DNA from 3 places in the Pseudalkalibacillus sp. Hm43 genome. Region 1 is predicted to be linked to each of the others. Evidence: a T-box and tRNA genes for the amino acid it is inferred to sense, from the RefSeq annotation. Region 1 holds a T-box; the other regions hold tRNA genes.
What was found. A T-box is a leader RNA that pairs with one kind of tRNA and senses whether it is charged. The one in region 1 lies ahead of argS (arginine--tRNA ligase), so its partner is inferred to be a tRNA-Arg.

Region 1 (5,291 bases):
AGGCTCGCCAAAGCGATGATCGCAAGAGGATGGATTAAAAACTGGGAAATGCCCATTGATTGTTAAAAGATGTGGCTGACATCAAAAGGAGGGTTGAACCGTCCTTTTGGTGTCAGCTTTTTTCATTCTGGCTTATAATTTCAGGATTTGGTTTATAAATTCTGATTTTGGCTTATAATTTCCGATTTCGGCCTATAATTGCTCATTTTGGATTAAAATCTCTGAAATGGGCTTATAACCACTGAAACCGGTGAGCGAGATTAAAAAAGAACAGAGCCGACTAGTCTATGTCGAGCTCTGTTCATTATGGTTCAGTTTCTTATTCAATGGCAAAATTCGAAAATCGTAGTAAATCCCCGTAAATCAAACTGTCTGACAAGTCCAGTTCTTTCAACTGATCCTTGGCTTCCTGACATGATTCAACAGACACTTCTTTTCCACTTTCACGTTCATAGCACATGTCCGATGTCCATACATATCTGTCTGTTACGACACTTCGATCTCGAAAGACTGCAATATCTTCATGTTCATCTGAGAAAAGATCCGTACCAAAGTGGATGCCCTGATCCTCAATGCCGAGCAAGTTGAGAATCGTCGGTTTCAAATCGATCTGACCAGAGACGCGAGAAATCGTCTCTCCATCCATGCCAGGGATATGGATGATCAATGGCACGCGTTGCAATTGAACATTATCGAACGGGCTGATTTCATCCACGCCCAATACTTGAGCCATCGCCTTATCATGCCGTTCGGAAATACCATAATGGTCTCCATAAATGATGATGATCGAGTCCTCATACAGGTTCTCTTTTTTCAACTGATCAATGAATTGTTTAATCGCCTGATCCGTATAATTTACGGTTACTGGATATTGATCTACGATTGGATCATTCGTTTGAAAAGTTGGAATCGCCTGATCTTCATCATGATACTTATATGGATGATGATTGGTCAGCGTAATGAATCTCGCATAGAAAGGTTGTGGCATTTCTTTCAAGTACGCCATCGACTGTTCGAAGAAAGGCTTATCCTTCAAACCGTAGTTGATTTGATTGTTTTCGTTGATGGAGTAGTACTCCTCAGAAATGAACTCGTCATAGCCCATCGTGTTGTACATGATGTCCCGGTTCCAAAAGCTTTTGTTGTTTCCATGGAACACCGCACTATGATAGTCATGGTCCTCTATGATCTCAGGGGTTGCGTAATATTCGTTCAGAGGATGCGTTTGGAAGACAGCCCCTCTGGGCAACGGGTATAAGGAATTATCCAACAGGAATTCCGAATCGGATGTTTTTCCTTGTCCAGTCTGATGGTAAAAGTTTTCGAAATAGTAGCTTTCCTGGATGAAATCGTTCAAGAAAGGGGTGATTTCTTTACCGCCAACTTCTCGACCGATGACGAATTGCTGCGTCGACTCCATCGAGATCAAAATGACATTTTTACCTTCTGCAATTCCGAATAGCTCCTCGTTTGCAGGAACTTTTTTCTGATCCGTATAGTTCCTTACTTCTACGACATCAACATTATCAGCGAGTGCTTTTTGGGCAGTCGTTTTGGATTGGAGAAGAAGGTCGTATATATGAAAATTGTACGTACCGAGATTCTTCACGAGCAATTCACGATCGAACGTACGCGTCAGAAGTTGTGGGCGTTCCGATTCGGCAAGGGTCAAATTGACCGTTAAGAATATGGAAGCCACTGCAAGAAGCTTGACTAAACTACGCTTCGTATAGCTGGAAGGCTTAAGGAACCCTTTCTTTACAAAATAAAAGATCAAAATAATGTCTAAGAAGAAAAAGATGTCGTACCAATACGTTTGGGCGATCAAACTGTTTCCGATATCGCCGACGTTATTCGTTTGAAATAACACGGGTACGGTGATGAAGTCATTGAAGAATCGATAATACAATGTGTTGGCATAGAGTACGATCGAAAAGATGAGCGCGATAATCCACGTCGTTCGATTATGGAATCTTTTTGGGAAGAAATAAATGAGTGCTAAAGTGAATAAGACAGAACTTAGAGGATTGATGATCAGAATCAATTCTTGTTTCCAGTTCATCGTAGGTAAATTGAAGCTTAATTTATAAACGAGATATGTTTTGATCCATAACAGTAATGCGGTAAAAGCAAAGCTGTTTTGATACCAGCGTTCTCTTTCTTTCATGAAAGCTACCTCCCAGTTGCCAGTGACATCTATGTGAATGGGTATTCACTGTATAGACGAACAAGAACGAATAAAGTTCCAAGAACATTTCAATCATTTTCCATGATAGCAAAATTCCATCATATGGAAAAGTTCGGTACCCATCCTGATTACCTTTATCCATTTTCTATACCCGTTGGTGTTGCGTATTACGCAAAATCTGACTATAATGATTAAAAATTACCAAATTTGATGATGAGGAGAGTAAATGTCAAGGTTCATCGAAGCGAGCTGGAGTTGGTGGAAGTCCAGCATGACCCTGTCATTGAAACGCACCTCTGAAAAGCTCGTCCGAAAACAAAGTAGGATGGGACGCACCCTGGCGTTAAAGGGGCTCAAGCAGGTCCAATTTCAGAATTGGACAATTAGAGTGGTACCGCGGGAATTCTCGTCTCTCAATATGATTGAGAGGCGTTTTTTATTTGTCATAGAAAAGGGAGTGGAAGATGTGACGATTCAAGATTATACAGCTAAACAACTAAAGACAGTGATCGAGGACAAAACGGTGGAGGAGATCAAGCGACTATTGGAAATCCCTCCAAATCGTTCGATGGGAGATCTGGCTTTTCCTTGCTTCATCCTAGCCAAACAATGGAGAAAATCCCCTGTCCACATCGCAAAAGAGCTTGAGGAGAAGCTGGGAGGCTCAGAAGCATTTGATACCATCAAGGCTGAAGGCCCTTATTTGAATGTATTTTTACCAAAGAAAACCGTAACCACAGAGGTCATAAACGAGGTGCTATCGAAAGGCTCGAATTACGGAAATGCCCCAGTACAAGATAAAGGATCGGTTCCGATGGATTTATCCTCTCCGAATATTGCCAAGCCTTTCTCGATGGGACACCTGCGTTCAACTGTCATCGGAAACGCGATTGCTAATCTAGCTGAGAAGAACGGTTATTCACCGGTCCGAATCAATCACTTGGGAGACTGGGGAACACAGTTCGGAAAGCTGATGACAGCCTATGAAAAATGGGGCGATGAACAAGCAGTCAAGCAAAGCCCGATCAAAGAGTTGAATGCACTATACGTCGAATTTCATGAAAAAGCGAAAGAGGACCCGAGCCTGGATGATGAAGGAAGAGCATGGTTCAAAAAGCTCGAGGACGGTGACGTCGAAGCGACGAAGCTCTGGAAATGGTTCCGAGATGAGTCACTAAAGGAATTCCAGAAAATCTATGACTTGTTGGGCGTTTCCTTCGACTCTTACCATGGAGAATCTTTTTACAACGATAAAATGCAGGCAGTCGCAGATGAATTGATCGAGAAAAAACTTCTCGTTGAGTCCGAAGGAGCGATGGTCGTCGATCTCTCCGATTTCGATCTTCCACCCGCATTGATCAAAAAGAAAGACGGAGCTTCCCTATATGCAACCCGGGATTTGGCTGCGGCACACTACCGGAAGAATACGTATGACTTTGTAGAATCGCTCTATATTGTCGGTCACGAGCAATCCCTCCATTTTGAACAGGTCAAAAAAGTGCTTCTGAAGCTAGGATACGAGTGGGCGGACGATATGAAGCACATTCCGTTCGGGATGATCTTGCAGGACGGAAAGAAGATGTCGACACGAAAAGGAAAGACGGTGTTGCTTGAAGAAGTATTGAAGCAGACCATCGAGCGGGCTAAAGAAAACATTGAGACTAAGAACCCGAGTCTCGAAAACAAAGAGGCTGTTGCGGAGATGGTCGGTGTCGGTGCGGTCATTTTCAATGACTTGAGACAATCGCGTTTGAATGATGTCGAGTTCGACATTGAACAGATGCTTCGCTTTGAAGGGGAGACGGGTCCTTATATCCAGTACACTTACGCAAGAGCATGTACTTTATTGGATAAAGGCGAATGGAAGGATATGAATGGTCATGGTGCGCCATATAATGTAGAAGAGCCGTACTTATGGGATCTTGTCCTTACGTTGGAGAAATTCCCGGGAGTAATCGAACGAGCCTACAAGGAATATGAACCCTCCATCCTTTCTCGATATCTCATCGAGTTGGCCCGTTACTTCAACCAATACTATGGAAAAGTTCGTATCCTATCAGGTACAGCTGAAGAACAATCAGGACGACTTCATTTAGTGAAAGTTGTCACTGTCGTATTGGAAGAAGGATTACGTCTGCTCGGCATAAAGGCACCGGAGAAAATGTAAAGAGGTGACCGAATTGAACCATAAGAAAAAGAAAGGTCTGATCCACCATATCGAACTGTATGTGTCCGACCTTCAGAAGTCGTTGGATTTCTGGGACTGGCTGCTCTCGGAGCTGGGATATTCCGAATATCAGAAGTGGGAGCAAGGAAAGAGTTATAAATTATCCGATTCGTATCTCGTGTTCGTCCAGACCGAGAAGAAGTATATGGATGTCCCATACCACAGATGCCGTGTCGGGTTGAATCACCTGGCGTTTCATGCAGAAAGCAGGGAACATGTGGATCAACTGACAAAAGCATTGAAGAAAAAAGGGATCGAGATCCTTTATGAAGATCGTCATCCGTATGCAGGTGGAATTAATTATTACGCCGTCTATTTCGAAGACCCTGACAGAATCAAGGTTGAGATTGTAGCACCACAATAATGGACATAGAAGAGGCTGAACCGTTGCGGTTCAGCCTTTCAGTTTATTGCATGGGTGCCATCATTACAGTCCAAATATCTTTTTGTTGATCCCTGATAAGTTGAAAGCTCTTTCGATTTTCGCCTTGTGGTCCCCATGCCACCCGAGCTCTTGGGTTGCCAGTGTCATGTTTGAGGTAGATGATCTCAAACCGATCGACTTGTTTGAGTTCTTCAATGAACAGTTTTGAGTTCTTCCGTGATACTGCAGGGCCTTTATTTCTTTCATCAGCGTATAATTTCTTCGACACCATTACTCCTGCGGGATCTTGATACAATAACATATACTGTGTCTCGTAGTCTTCCATTTCTGAGGTGTGAAAATAAATTTGCATTACTTCAAAGACACCGAGTCCTTCGAGTGCTTTCTGGTTTTGAGAAGCTTTAAGCTGTTCATAAACCTCTATAAGCTTTTCATCAAGAGGTAACACAGGTTCTTGCACCACTGCATCTGGTTCTGGGTCAAGAGGTGGA
Region 2 (5,291 bases), 220 kb from region 1:
GTTTCACCGATCTTCTTCAAGATAGGGTCTACGGATTCCGGATTCTGGATCAGATCATAATCATTGATGTTCACTTTCAGCACTGGGCATGTTGTAAAGTTGTTGATCCAATTTTCATAACGGCTGTGCATCTCTTCCCAATAGGCAATCGGCGTTTGTTGTTCCATTGGTCGGCCGCGTGATTTGATGCGATCGATGATATCTTCAAGGCTTCCTTCAATGTAGATCAACACATCAGGGTGTGGGAAGAACGGAGTCATCACCATCGCCTCAAACAAGCTTGTGTACGTTTCGTAATCAATGTTCGTCATGGTTCCTTTGTCATGATGCATTTTTGCGAAAATGCCAGTGTCTTCATAAATGGAACGATCTTGGACGAAGCCGCCACCTTGTTCGAACATTCTCTTCTGTTCCTTGAAGCGTTCTGCAAGGAAATAAATTTGTAGATGGAAACTCCAGCGTTCGAAATCATGATAGAACTTGTCCAGATACGGGTTAGTATCGACCTTTTCCATAGATGTATCGAAGCCCAGTTTTTCCGCGATCGCTTTCGTCATGGTCGATTTACCGACACCGACCGTTCCGGCAACTGTGATGACCGCGTTTTTGGGAATTTTGTATTTGTCATGGATGCTCATTGTTTCACTTCCTTTTTCCGAAAAGTATCTTGGACAGTTCTGAGTATGTCTTCGAGCTGTTCTGGGTTTTGTACGAAATCGACCTGGTCACCATCAATTGTCAAAACAGGGATTTCCGGGTGGAGCTTCTGGAACTGATACATGAAGATATCATAATCCGAAGACAACTGCTTCAAGTAATCCGGATCGATATTTTTTTCAATGTCTCTTCCACGAAGTGAAATGCGTTTCAGCAACGTTTCAAGACTGGCCTTCAAATAAATCACCATGTTGGGTGAAGGCATGTCCTTCGTCAGGATCTCGAAAATTTGCATATACTTTTGAAAGTGCACATCCTTCAATGTACGCATAGCAAATATACGGTTCTTGAAAATATGGTAGTCAGAAACGACAGGTAATGTATGTTGTAAGTATAATCGATCGATATCCTCAAGCTGCTTGAATCGATTGCAGAGGAAAAACATTTCTGTCTGGAAGCTCCACTCTTCGATATCATCGTAGAACTTACCGAGAAATGGGTTCTCTTCAACGATTTCTTTCAGTAGATGATAATTGTATCGATCGCTGATCGCTTTGGCTAAAGATGTTTTTCCGACACCGATAGGACCTTCCACCGCGATGAAGGGAGTATTATCCATAAAAGTGCCTCCTATGTACGAAATAGACAAATACCATTGTACCACACGGTGACATAAATCGACAGGTTCATTTGGAAAAAACGGACGCAAAAAAGTGCCCGATATCTTCGTGTAAATCACATCTTCATGTGGCTTATATGACAAGGGGATGAACCCTTCCATTGAAGGATATCAGGCACTTAGAGCGCTCTCGTGAACTAGAGGTGACGAGCCGCTTTTTCCGCAAGGTTCGATCGTTCTGTACGGGACAAACGGATGATGCCAATTTCTTCTTCAGACTTCAAGCGCTCGATCGTATAGGTAAGACCATTGTTGACCGAATCGAGATAAGGATGGTCGATTTGATCAGGGTCACCGACAAGTACGATCTTCGTCCCTTTCCCGGCGCGGCTTACGATTGTCTTTACTTCATGTTTCGTAAGGTTCTGCGCTTCATCGATGATGATGAACTGATTCGGGATGCTTCGTCCTCTAATATAGGTGAGTGCTTCAATTTCCATATTCAAAAGTTCAATTTCTTTTTCAATTCTTGGCACGGAGCCGTTTTTATCATTCTTCTTATTGGATTCCGGGTCGATATTGAATAATTGTTCCAGGTTATCAAAAATCGGCTGCATCCATGGACGGAGTTTCTCATCTTTCTCTCCAGGCAGATATCCGATATCTTTCCCCATCGGAACAATCGGTCGAGCGACGGTAATCTTCGTATAGTGCTTCATGTCCTGGGTCTCGTGCAATGCCGCCGCAAGGGCCAGCAACGTTTTACCAGTACCGGCTTTCCCGATGGCACATACCATTTCCACTTTTGGGTCTAGGAGCAACTCCAGAAACATCCGTTGTTCAACATTCTTCGGACGTAATCCCCATACGAATGAATCATCATCGGTCTGGAATAATGGCTTGCAAACCAGTTCATTTCTTTTTTTGACAACCCGTCCTAAAGCGGATTGGTTCGTACCTGCATTGCTTTTCATCAATAGGAAATCTTGTGGATGTACATCCGTTTGAAGATAGTCGGTAAGTTTGGAAAGAGGAAGTTCATGGTCCGCATGAAATGCATCAATGAATTCAGGGGAAACATGAAGCTCGTGGTAACCCTTATGAATCGTGAGGGAGCTCTCAACGAGACGATCGTTTTCATATAATTGTGCAGTGAAATTCGGTGTACTCAACGATTTCTTGAGCGCATCCGCTTTCGCAATCAATAAGATATCATTGGAAACGAGTATGATATCCCTTTGGGTTTGTTCGAGGGCAATATTAACCGCAACAGCCAAAATCCGATTATCATTTGAATCCTGGTTGAAGATGCTCTTGATGTTTTCGAAAGAACGATGATTCAGCTCGATGACCAAAGTACCTCCGTGATCAAGTTGGAAAGGTTCTTGTAAGCGGTCTTTGTACTTTTCGCGTAACGTCTTGTACTGTCGGCCAAATTCCCGAGCATTTCGACCAACCTCATCCTGCAACCTTTTCTTTGAGTCAATTTCTTCTACGACGACAGCTGGGATGACAACATCATTCCCTGCATATTTAAAAATGGAAGCAGGGTCATGTAAAATAACATTTGTGTCCAAGATATAGATCTTGTTCAAGGATCCAACCCCTCTCGAGAATGACTAGTATACGCATGATTACATATTCGATTTTATACCTATCTTTACCTTTAATATCGGCTAATTACTCATGGAAATGTATAGAATATGGTGAATTTGTACCAAAGGAATCATGAAAACATCATCATTCCCTCTGCGGATACCAGCTTTCCATATATCATATGAGACAATTGGTATTTCGGTATTGATTCATTTGAACATTTATTGAGTAAATTATTCCAATTATAAGAACCGAATTAAAGGTATCGCATGGTATATGACATATATATGTGCATTTTGTCCTTTTCATTAGTGGCTATGGGGATTTTCTGTGATATATTTACGAGAACACCTCGAATCATTATAATAGAAAATGTCTTCAATGTGGCCCCGTAGCTCAGAGGATAGAGCGTCGGTTTCCTAAACCGTGCGTCGCAGGTTCGATTCCTGCCGGGGCCGCCATATCCTTTTTACTTATCGCCCCTCATTTTACTTGTAAATTTTCCTATCTCATTATTATTTCCTATCCTTAAATGAACTCATTATAAATTACACTGTTGGTGAAATGGACATCTCCAACAAATAAAAAGGCTTCCTCCTATTTAGAGGAAACCTTTTTGCCAAGAAGAGGCTTAGTAAGTACCCTTACGATTAGTAACGGCCACCACCAAGTTGTGCTTGAGCTTGTTGTACAAGACGCTTAGTGATTTCTCCACCAACAGATCCGTTTTGGCGAGAACTAGTGTCTGGTCCAAGTTGTACTCCGAACTCAGAAGCGATTTCAGTCTTCATAGCGTTGATTGCTGCTTGAGCACCTGCTACTACTAATTGATTGTTGTTTTGAGCCATGTCACTCACCTCTATTCCTTTAAAATCAGTGGAGGTATTTACCACTTGAGGTTAGTATGAATAGCCCGAATATTTTTATACTAGAATCGAAATAGGTAAATTAAGGAAATTGGTTAAATAGAGGTATAAGGGCTTTAGACAAAGCTAGAATGGCTTTATAATAATATGTTGATAAAAAAGTACATGTGGCTATAAGCCACATGTACTTTTGCGCTTTCTTGCTACAATTGTTTTATACTACATCTTTATGGGCGTAGTAATTCAATGATTATCAAAAAGAAACATAGTTTACAAAGGCTCGGAAATGATAATTAATGCTCCAGGCAGGAGATACATTCATCATTCAAGTATTGCTTGAGACCATGAAGGTCGATATACCAATCATTCTGACAAAACTGTAACTTAAAATGTAAGATCAGTTCACCGTTTGTCATCATGATTTCAATATGATTGTGCTCCTGTAAGATAATTTCCGTTCTATACATTTCCAACATATTGTTAGGGTCGACAACATTTTGCAAGTAATTATAAATACATGGGTGGCATTTCTGCCACAAAGTCAGGGAATGCTTCGTAAGCAGGTATGTGCTCATGGAGTTTCCTTCTAAGACCAATTGTAACCAGGCAAAAGGCAAGAACATTGGTTTCTTCATAAAAGGTTGGATTGGCACCATTATTCACACATCCCTTCACATTTATTTGGATTTGTAGCTTTCTTACTATACATTGATAGTCTTATACTTCAGAAAAATTTAAAAGTGGCTGTTTGCAACAAATCGGGGGGATTTGGATGAGAGAATGGCTCATACAAGCCAGAAAACAAAAAGGCTATACACAAGAACAAGTGGCAACACAGTGTTTCATCGATCGATCGTACTATGCACAAATTGAAAAAGGAACCCGTAATCCAAGTATGGAAGTCGCTAAGAAAATATCGACTGCGCTTGGAGTCAATCCTTCTACTTTTTTCAACGATCAATATGAGGAACCATCTTTTTTACTGATGCTTCGTAATTCCCAGATGGTGATTGCCTATTGTAATTTAGACCTGGAATACGTATGGATCTTCAATCCTCATGAAGATTTTGAGTCCATGAATATACTCGGAAAACGTGATGATGAAATTGCCAATAATAAAGGGACAAAAGAAATAATGGCTTTCAAACAGGAAATCATTGATACCGGCATGAAAATGAGAAAGAAAATCCATTTCCCATTATCAGAAGGGGAAAATACGTATGATGTTTACGGAGAACCGATCCGGGATAAAAATGGTAAGGTCATCGGTGTCATTACGATATCTTTGGATGTAACAAAGAGAAGTAAGGCAAAAAAGCCGCCCAAACAAAAAATGAAGTAAAAAACGTCAAAATCCCAGTGAGGGAAGTTGACGTTTCTTTTGTTCCACATGAAACATTTTATAAGTATTATTGGACTTTGATTTTAAATGCAAGGGCGAGATCTCCTTTTTCACGCCACTTCGCAAAAACATCGTATACATAGGTTCCAGGCTCTGAAGGCGTCTGGAATTCAAATTTATCTTTCATATTTGCATGTTCACTGCCATCTTT
Region 3 (5,291 bases), 1.7 Mb from region 1:
ATCGCATGATCGGAGTCATACCCGATTTGAGTCGGGAGATCAAACGCGACGGACAGTCCCGTTTGTCCTTGCTCAAGCAAATAGTGGAACCGTTTGTTCGTTTCAACCGCAGAACCGAATCCTGCATATTGGCGCATCGTCCAATGCCGTGCACGATACATCGTCGGCTGAATCCCTCTTGTATATGGATATTGTCCAGGCAGTCCGAGCTGCTCCATATAGTCAGATTCCAGTTGCTCAGGTAAGTATAATCGTTCAACCGGTATGTTGGAGGAAGTTTTGAACTCCTCTTTCCGCTCCGGGAATCTTTCCATCAACTTTTTCGTCGTTTCTTGCCACTCTTTGTATAATTGATTGAAGTCTTTCTCCTGTTCCATTCTAGAAGCCTCCTTTTTCCATAACGTAAACCAGATATACCACCTACATCACTTCTCTATGTAAGCGGTTAACTCCTGCAAATCGTCGAAAAAACTCGAACTAGTCTTTCACTTGTCCGGTTTCACGAATCTATGTACAATAAGAAGGAGAGTTTTAGGAGGTAGATTCCATGCGAAACAAATTGATGAAAGTGATGATCTACATCATGATCGTAACGATGGTCGTCTCACTCTTGGCGAATGTTGCACTGATGTTCTAGATACTAGAAAAGGCGGGGAAATGTGATTACCGTAGCTGTGACTTCGGTATCCTTTTCCCGCCTTTTTTCATGACGAATCGGTTATTCGATTAAATGGCGTTCTTTTGCGAGTTCTTCAAAGGATGTGTCATGATCGACGATTAACACTTTCGTACCTAAAGGAACGTGATCGAAGAGCCATTGGATATCGTTCTCGTAAAATCTCACACAACCTGCAGTGATGAATTTCCCGATGACTTCTGGGTTGTTCGTGCCGTGAAGTCCGTATATGCGACCGTCCGTCCCTTCAGCGTCAAAGCCGATCCATCTTGACCCAAGCGGGTTTTCCGGATCTCCGCCAGGGATGTCTTTTTTACGATAATAAGGATCCTTCGCTTTGACGACGATCGTGAATTCCCCCTCGGGTGTGAGCCCATTGAATCTCCCTGTGGCGACTTGCCCTTCCCTTTCAATTTTCCCATCATCAATATAGGCATACGTATTATCGGCTTTATTGACGATCACATAAGGATCACCCGGAAGTGGATTGAGTCCGAGTGGCCAGATCGGAGACGCCACGAATAAAAAAGAAGCTAGAAACAGTGTGAATGATGCCATAACGCCATAACCTCCTGAAATAGTCGCTTTCAGGTTATTTTGCGTTGAATGGCTCATGATTATCACACGTCTCTAGCTTTAAAATACCTTTTCAGGATCAGATATTGTTCCATTTCGGTCAGGAAGTAATGGAGCGCTGAACGCGTCTCAAATTCCGATCGGTCTTTTGGTAGGTCCATCTCTCGGAATGCTTCCCTCATCCCTTCTAATTCATCCAGATAAATTTGTGCTGTATTCCCAGGATGGATCGCATCTGCGATATCATCCAGAAAGTCAGCGATACGGAAGTTCTGAACGTAGGTGTGGTCTATAGCAGTGATGATTGGCATGACCCTTCCGAGGATTTCGTACTGCTTTTCCCTCATTTTAAAATAATTGTAATATTGGTCTTCATGTCGGGTGAGATGGTTCTCGACGTTCCGGAACGCAAGACTCTTCGCCTTTTGGATGATTTCATCCGCTTCGACGATCTCTTTTCCATCCCAATCGCTTTTGCCTTCTCTTAAGAATGAGGCGATCTCTTTAAGGATTATCTCGAATTTCGACTCAAGCTCTCCCTGGTATTTCTTCAACTGTTTTTCCATGCTCGGCATGTACAAGTTCATGACTAACGCCATACCGATTCCGATGACGATGATGCCCAGTTCATTCCATACGATTGCCCATGTAAAATCTTGAATGACCAGGAAGTGTAGGATGATGACCGAGCTTGTGATGACGCCTTCCTTCAATTTGAGTGCGACCATCGTTGGTATGAAAACGAGCAACAGAAGCCCAAGGACCAACGGATGATACGAAATCCCTTCAAAGAAGATGAAAGCGAAAAGAATCCCGACCAGACAGGCGGCAAAACGCTCCCAGGAACTGACGATCGATTTCTTTTTCGTTACCTTGATGCAAAGGATGGCAAGGATTCCTGCTGATATGTAAAATTCCAGATTGAAAGCTTGTGCGATGAGAATCGCTATGGGAGCTGCGATTGCAGTCTTGATGGTCCGATACCCAATTTGAAATTTCATGGGTTACCCCTTCCTCCTGAACGAAAATCTTTCATTAATCATCGTGCCCAAAAATCCGATAAAGGTCAAACAAAAACAAAAAAACTCCGCTTTCGCTAAGCAGAGTTTGAATAGTCAATGAATGGCGCGCCCACCAGGATTCGAACCCAGAATACGAGAGCCGAAATCTCGTGTGATATCCATTTCACTATGGACGCAAATTGTTATGTGGTGACAGAAATTAATTTTATCGGAAGTCGATAGGATTGTCAACAGTGTTTTTAATGGAAAAAAGAACGTCATCCCTTGGGTGGGCTGACGTTCTGAATTGATCGATTAGCAATGTTCTTTGAAGGCTGCCTGAAGCTTTTCGACAACCTCGATCGGCTCTGAACCTTCGATTTCATGACGTTCAATCATCGTCAACAACTTGCCGTCTTTTAGTAGTGCGAATGACGGTGATGAAGGCGGGTAGCCTGTAAAGTAAGATCTTGCTTTTTCCGTCGCTTCTTTATCTTGTCCAGCGAAAACTGTTACCGTATGCTCTGGTTTCACTTCGCTCTTGTGCAGTGCATAATTGGCTGCTGGTCGTGCGATTCCACCTGCACATCCACAAACCGAGTTCACGAGTACGAGCGTCGTTCCTTCTTTCGTTAGAGCTGTATCGACTTCATCTGGAGTCGTCAGCTCCTGGAAACCTGCCTCTTTCGCTTCGTTACGGGCCGTTACGACGACATCATTCATGAAGAAGTTGAAATTCATATTACTCATAATCCAACACACCCTTTCCATATCCCTCTTAATCCTATTTTATTCTGAATCAGGGTTGGAGCGCAAATTTGTGGATTCAATATGACGACTCATACTTATGTATGAGTCCTCCTTTTTGGATCTTTGGTTTTTCGGGTACTCATAGAGATCTATTCATCCCTATAAAATGAAAAAACCATCAATGATGGTTTTGAATAGGGTCTATTCGTCCCTAAGAAGGGCAAAAACCGCTGATGATGGGAATGAATAAGGGCTATTCATCCCTATGAACGCAGAAATCAGTCTTGGTGGTAATGAATACGAGGGATTGGGCTTAGATCCTTCCCTGAAAACAACAGAACAGCTAGTTTGAGGGCAGGATAACCGCTCTACCCGCAGGAAATCCCCCTAAAACCCGATTTTCGTGCATGATATCACCTAGATCTGCGCAAAAAAAGAAAGCAAGCACGAGGCTCACTTTGAAAGGGGGTTAGGGGGTATAGAGGTGTTGTATTGGTTATATACCCCGCTGTCAAATTTTAAAACTAATTTCCAGGATTTTTTTGTAATTAATTTAGTGCTTTTTTCAGTGTCTGGACATTTTCTCTCATAATGCTCATATAATCTTCTCCAGCATCTAGCTGTTCTTCAGTCAGTGACTCCAAATTGCTCAAATAGAGCACTTCTGCATCCACTTCTTTACGGATCATTTCAGCGACATCCGAAGTGAAGTTTTTCTCGAAGATGATATAGCGGACATCATGTTCTCGGGCATAATCGATGATTTTTTGTGCTTCTTTCTGAGTTGGTTCGTGCGACGGGGACAAGCCGGAAATGGAAATCTGCTTCAAGCCGTACCGCTCTTCCCACTTCCCATAGGCACTATGGGCGACGATGAATTCTTTTCGTTCCGCTTCCTCTGCTACTTTTTCAAACTGTCCGTCCAGCTCTTGCAGATCCTTTTTCAAAGTGCCGAAATTCGCTTCGATTTCATCTTTCAACTCAGGGCGTAGCTCGATGATTTCATGCTTAATCGTATCAGCCATCTGAATCGCTTGAACGGGATCAAGCCAGAAGTGTGGATCTTCACCCTCATGAGCATGTTCATCATGTTCGCCTTCATGCTCACCTTCATCATGATCACTATGGTCCTCATGGGCATCCTCGCCCTCTTCACCAGCATGAATATTTTCCGATGCTTTCACGAATACGACATCCTGTTCATCCAGGGAGTTTTTCGCTTTATCAATAAAACCTTCGAACCCTGCGCCGTTATAGATCAACATATCCGATTCAGCAATTTTAATCAGTTCTTTCGTTGTCGGCTCATACGTATGTCCATCCGCACCTGGCGGAATGATCGATTGAACGTCTACGTGCTCCCCACCGATCCGCTCAGCAAAATATTGCAACGGATAGATGGACGTATAAATTTTCAATTGAGATCCTTGTTCTTTTTCCGCGTCTGAGCCATCAGGACTGCATCCGGCAATCAACATCGAGAACAAGAGTATGATCGTGAATAATCTCAATGGTACTTCCCCTTTCGTCTCTTTCCAATTACTATTTAAAATAAAAGCATTCTCTATTATATCGTAACCATTCCGATTTTCAAGCGTTAGACAAGCTATTTCTTTTTCCAATGTAAAAAAAACAGGATGACCATGCAGTCACCCTGTCTTTCCTATTCTTAATATGCACCTTGTGAATACGTCAATTCGTAGCTGTGTGTGTAAATCTCGAAAATGTTACCGAATGGATCTTCCACGTAAACCATCTTATAAGGCTTTTCACCTGGATAGTATTCGCGAATCGGCATCCGTTGCTTTCCGCCGTATTCTTTGATTTTCTCCACAATTCCTTCGATATCAGGATCCTGGATACAGAAGTGGAACAACCCAGTTTTCCAATATTCGAAGTTGTTTTCAGGATTTTCGTTGTGTGGAAACTCGAATAGCTCAACGCCAATCTTGTCTCCAGTCGCTAAATGGGCAATACGGAACTTCTCCCAATCATTCCCGAATACGTCGCGGCACATTTGTCCAATTGGCGTATCATCGTTCAGAACCTCGGATGGTTCCATAATGACATACCAACCAAAGACTTCTTTATAAAATTTGACTGCCTCTTCAAGGTTCGGTACAGACAATCCGATATGTGAAAATGTTCTTGGATATGGGTACATTTCAATTCCCTCCTAGTTATCTTTTGACATTGATTATTATAAATCAGTAAGATTCGTTTATGTAAGAATGCACTTTTTTGTGAGAAACTAACCTTAAGGTAAGTAAGGAGTGGAATAATACATG

Region 2: it has a tRNA-Arg gene. The T-box ahead of argS (arginine--tRNA ligase) is inferred to sense a tRNA for this amino acid. The anticodon was not compared.
Region 3: it has a tRNA-Arg gene. The T-box ahead of argS (arginine--tRNA ligase) is inferred to sense a tRNA for this amino acid. The anticodon was not compared.

Annotation. Positions count from the first base shown of each region.
Region 1 covers NZ_CM135129.1:2,208,286-2,213,576, reverse strand. Annotated here, with positions in the region: gene ACXQIQ_RS11740 (Glu/Leu/Phe/Val family dehydrogenase) at 1-66, shown strand, start outside; gene ACXQIQ_RS11735 (LTA synthase family protein) at 320-2,167, opposite strand; T-box leader at 2,390-2,605, shown strand; gene argS (arginine--tRNA ligase) at 2,655-4,355, shown strand; gene ACXQIQ_RS11725 (VOC family protein) at 4,369-4,779, shown strand; gene ACXQIQ_RS11720 (hypothetical protein) at 4,823-5,291, opposite strand, start outside.
Region 2 covers NZ_CM135129.1:2,428,752-2,434,042, reverse strand. Annotated here, with positions in the region: gene ACXQIQ_RS13015 (deoxynucleoside kinase) at 1-638, opposite strand, end outside; gene ACXQIQ_RS13010 (deoxynucleoside kinase) at 635-1,276, opposite strand; gene ACXQIQ_RS13005 (PhoH family protein) at 1,474-2,871, opposite strand; tRNA gene ACXQIQ_RS13000 (tRNA-Arg) at 3,258-3,333, shown strand; gene ACXQIQ_RS12995 (small, acid-soluble spore protein, alpha/beta type) at 3,523-3,720, opposite strand; gene ACXQIQ_RS12990 (helix-turn-helix domain-containing protein) at 4,511-5,080, shown strand; gene ACXQIQ_RS12985 (hypothetical protein) at 5,148-5,291, opposite strand, start outside.
Region 3 covers NZ_CM135129.1:175,670-180,960, reverse strand. Annotated here, with positions in the region: gene ACXQIQ_RS00960 (acyl-CoA mutase large subunit family protein) at 1-377, opposite strand, end outside; gene prli42 (stressosome-associated protein Prli42) at 548-637, shown strand; gene ACXQIQ_RS00950 (L,D-transpeptidase) at 719-1,234, opposite strand; gene ACXQIQ_RS00945 (aromatic acid exporter family protein) at 1,297-2,253, opposite strand; tRNA gene ACXQIQ_RS00940 (tRNA-Arg) at 2,376-2,450, opposite strand; gene ACXQIQ_RS00935 (BrxA/BrxB family bacilliredoxin) at 2,569-3,003, opposite strand; gene ACXQIQ_RS00930 (metal ABC transporter solute-binding protein, Zn/Mn family) at 3,552-4,514, opposite strand; gene ACXQIQ_RS00925 (lactoylglutathione lyase family protein) at 4,673-5,167, opposite strand; gene ACXQIQ_RS00920 (winged helix-turn-helix transcriptional regulator) at 5,289-5,291, shown strand, end outside.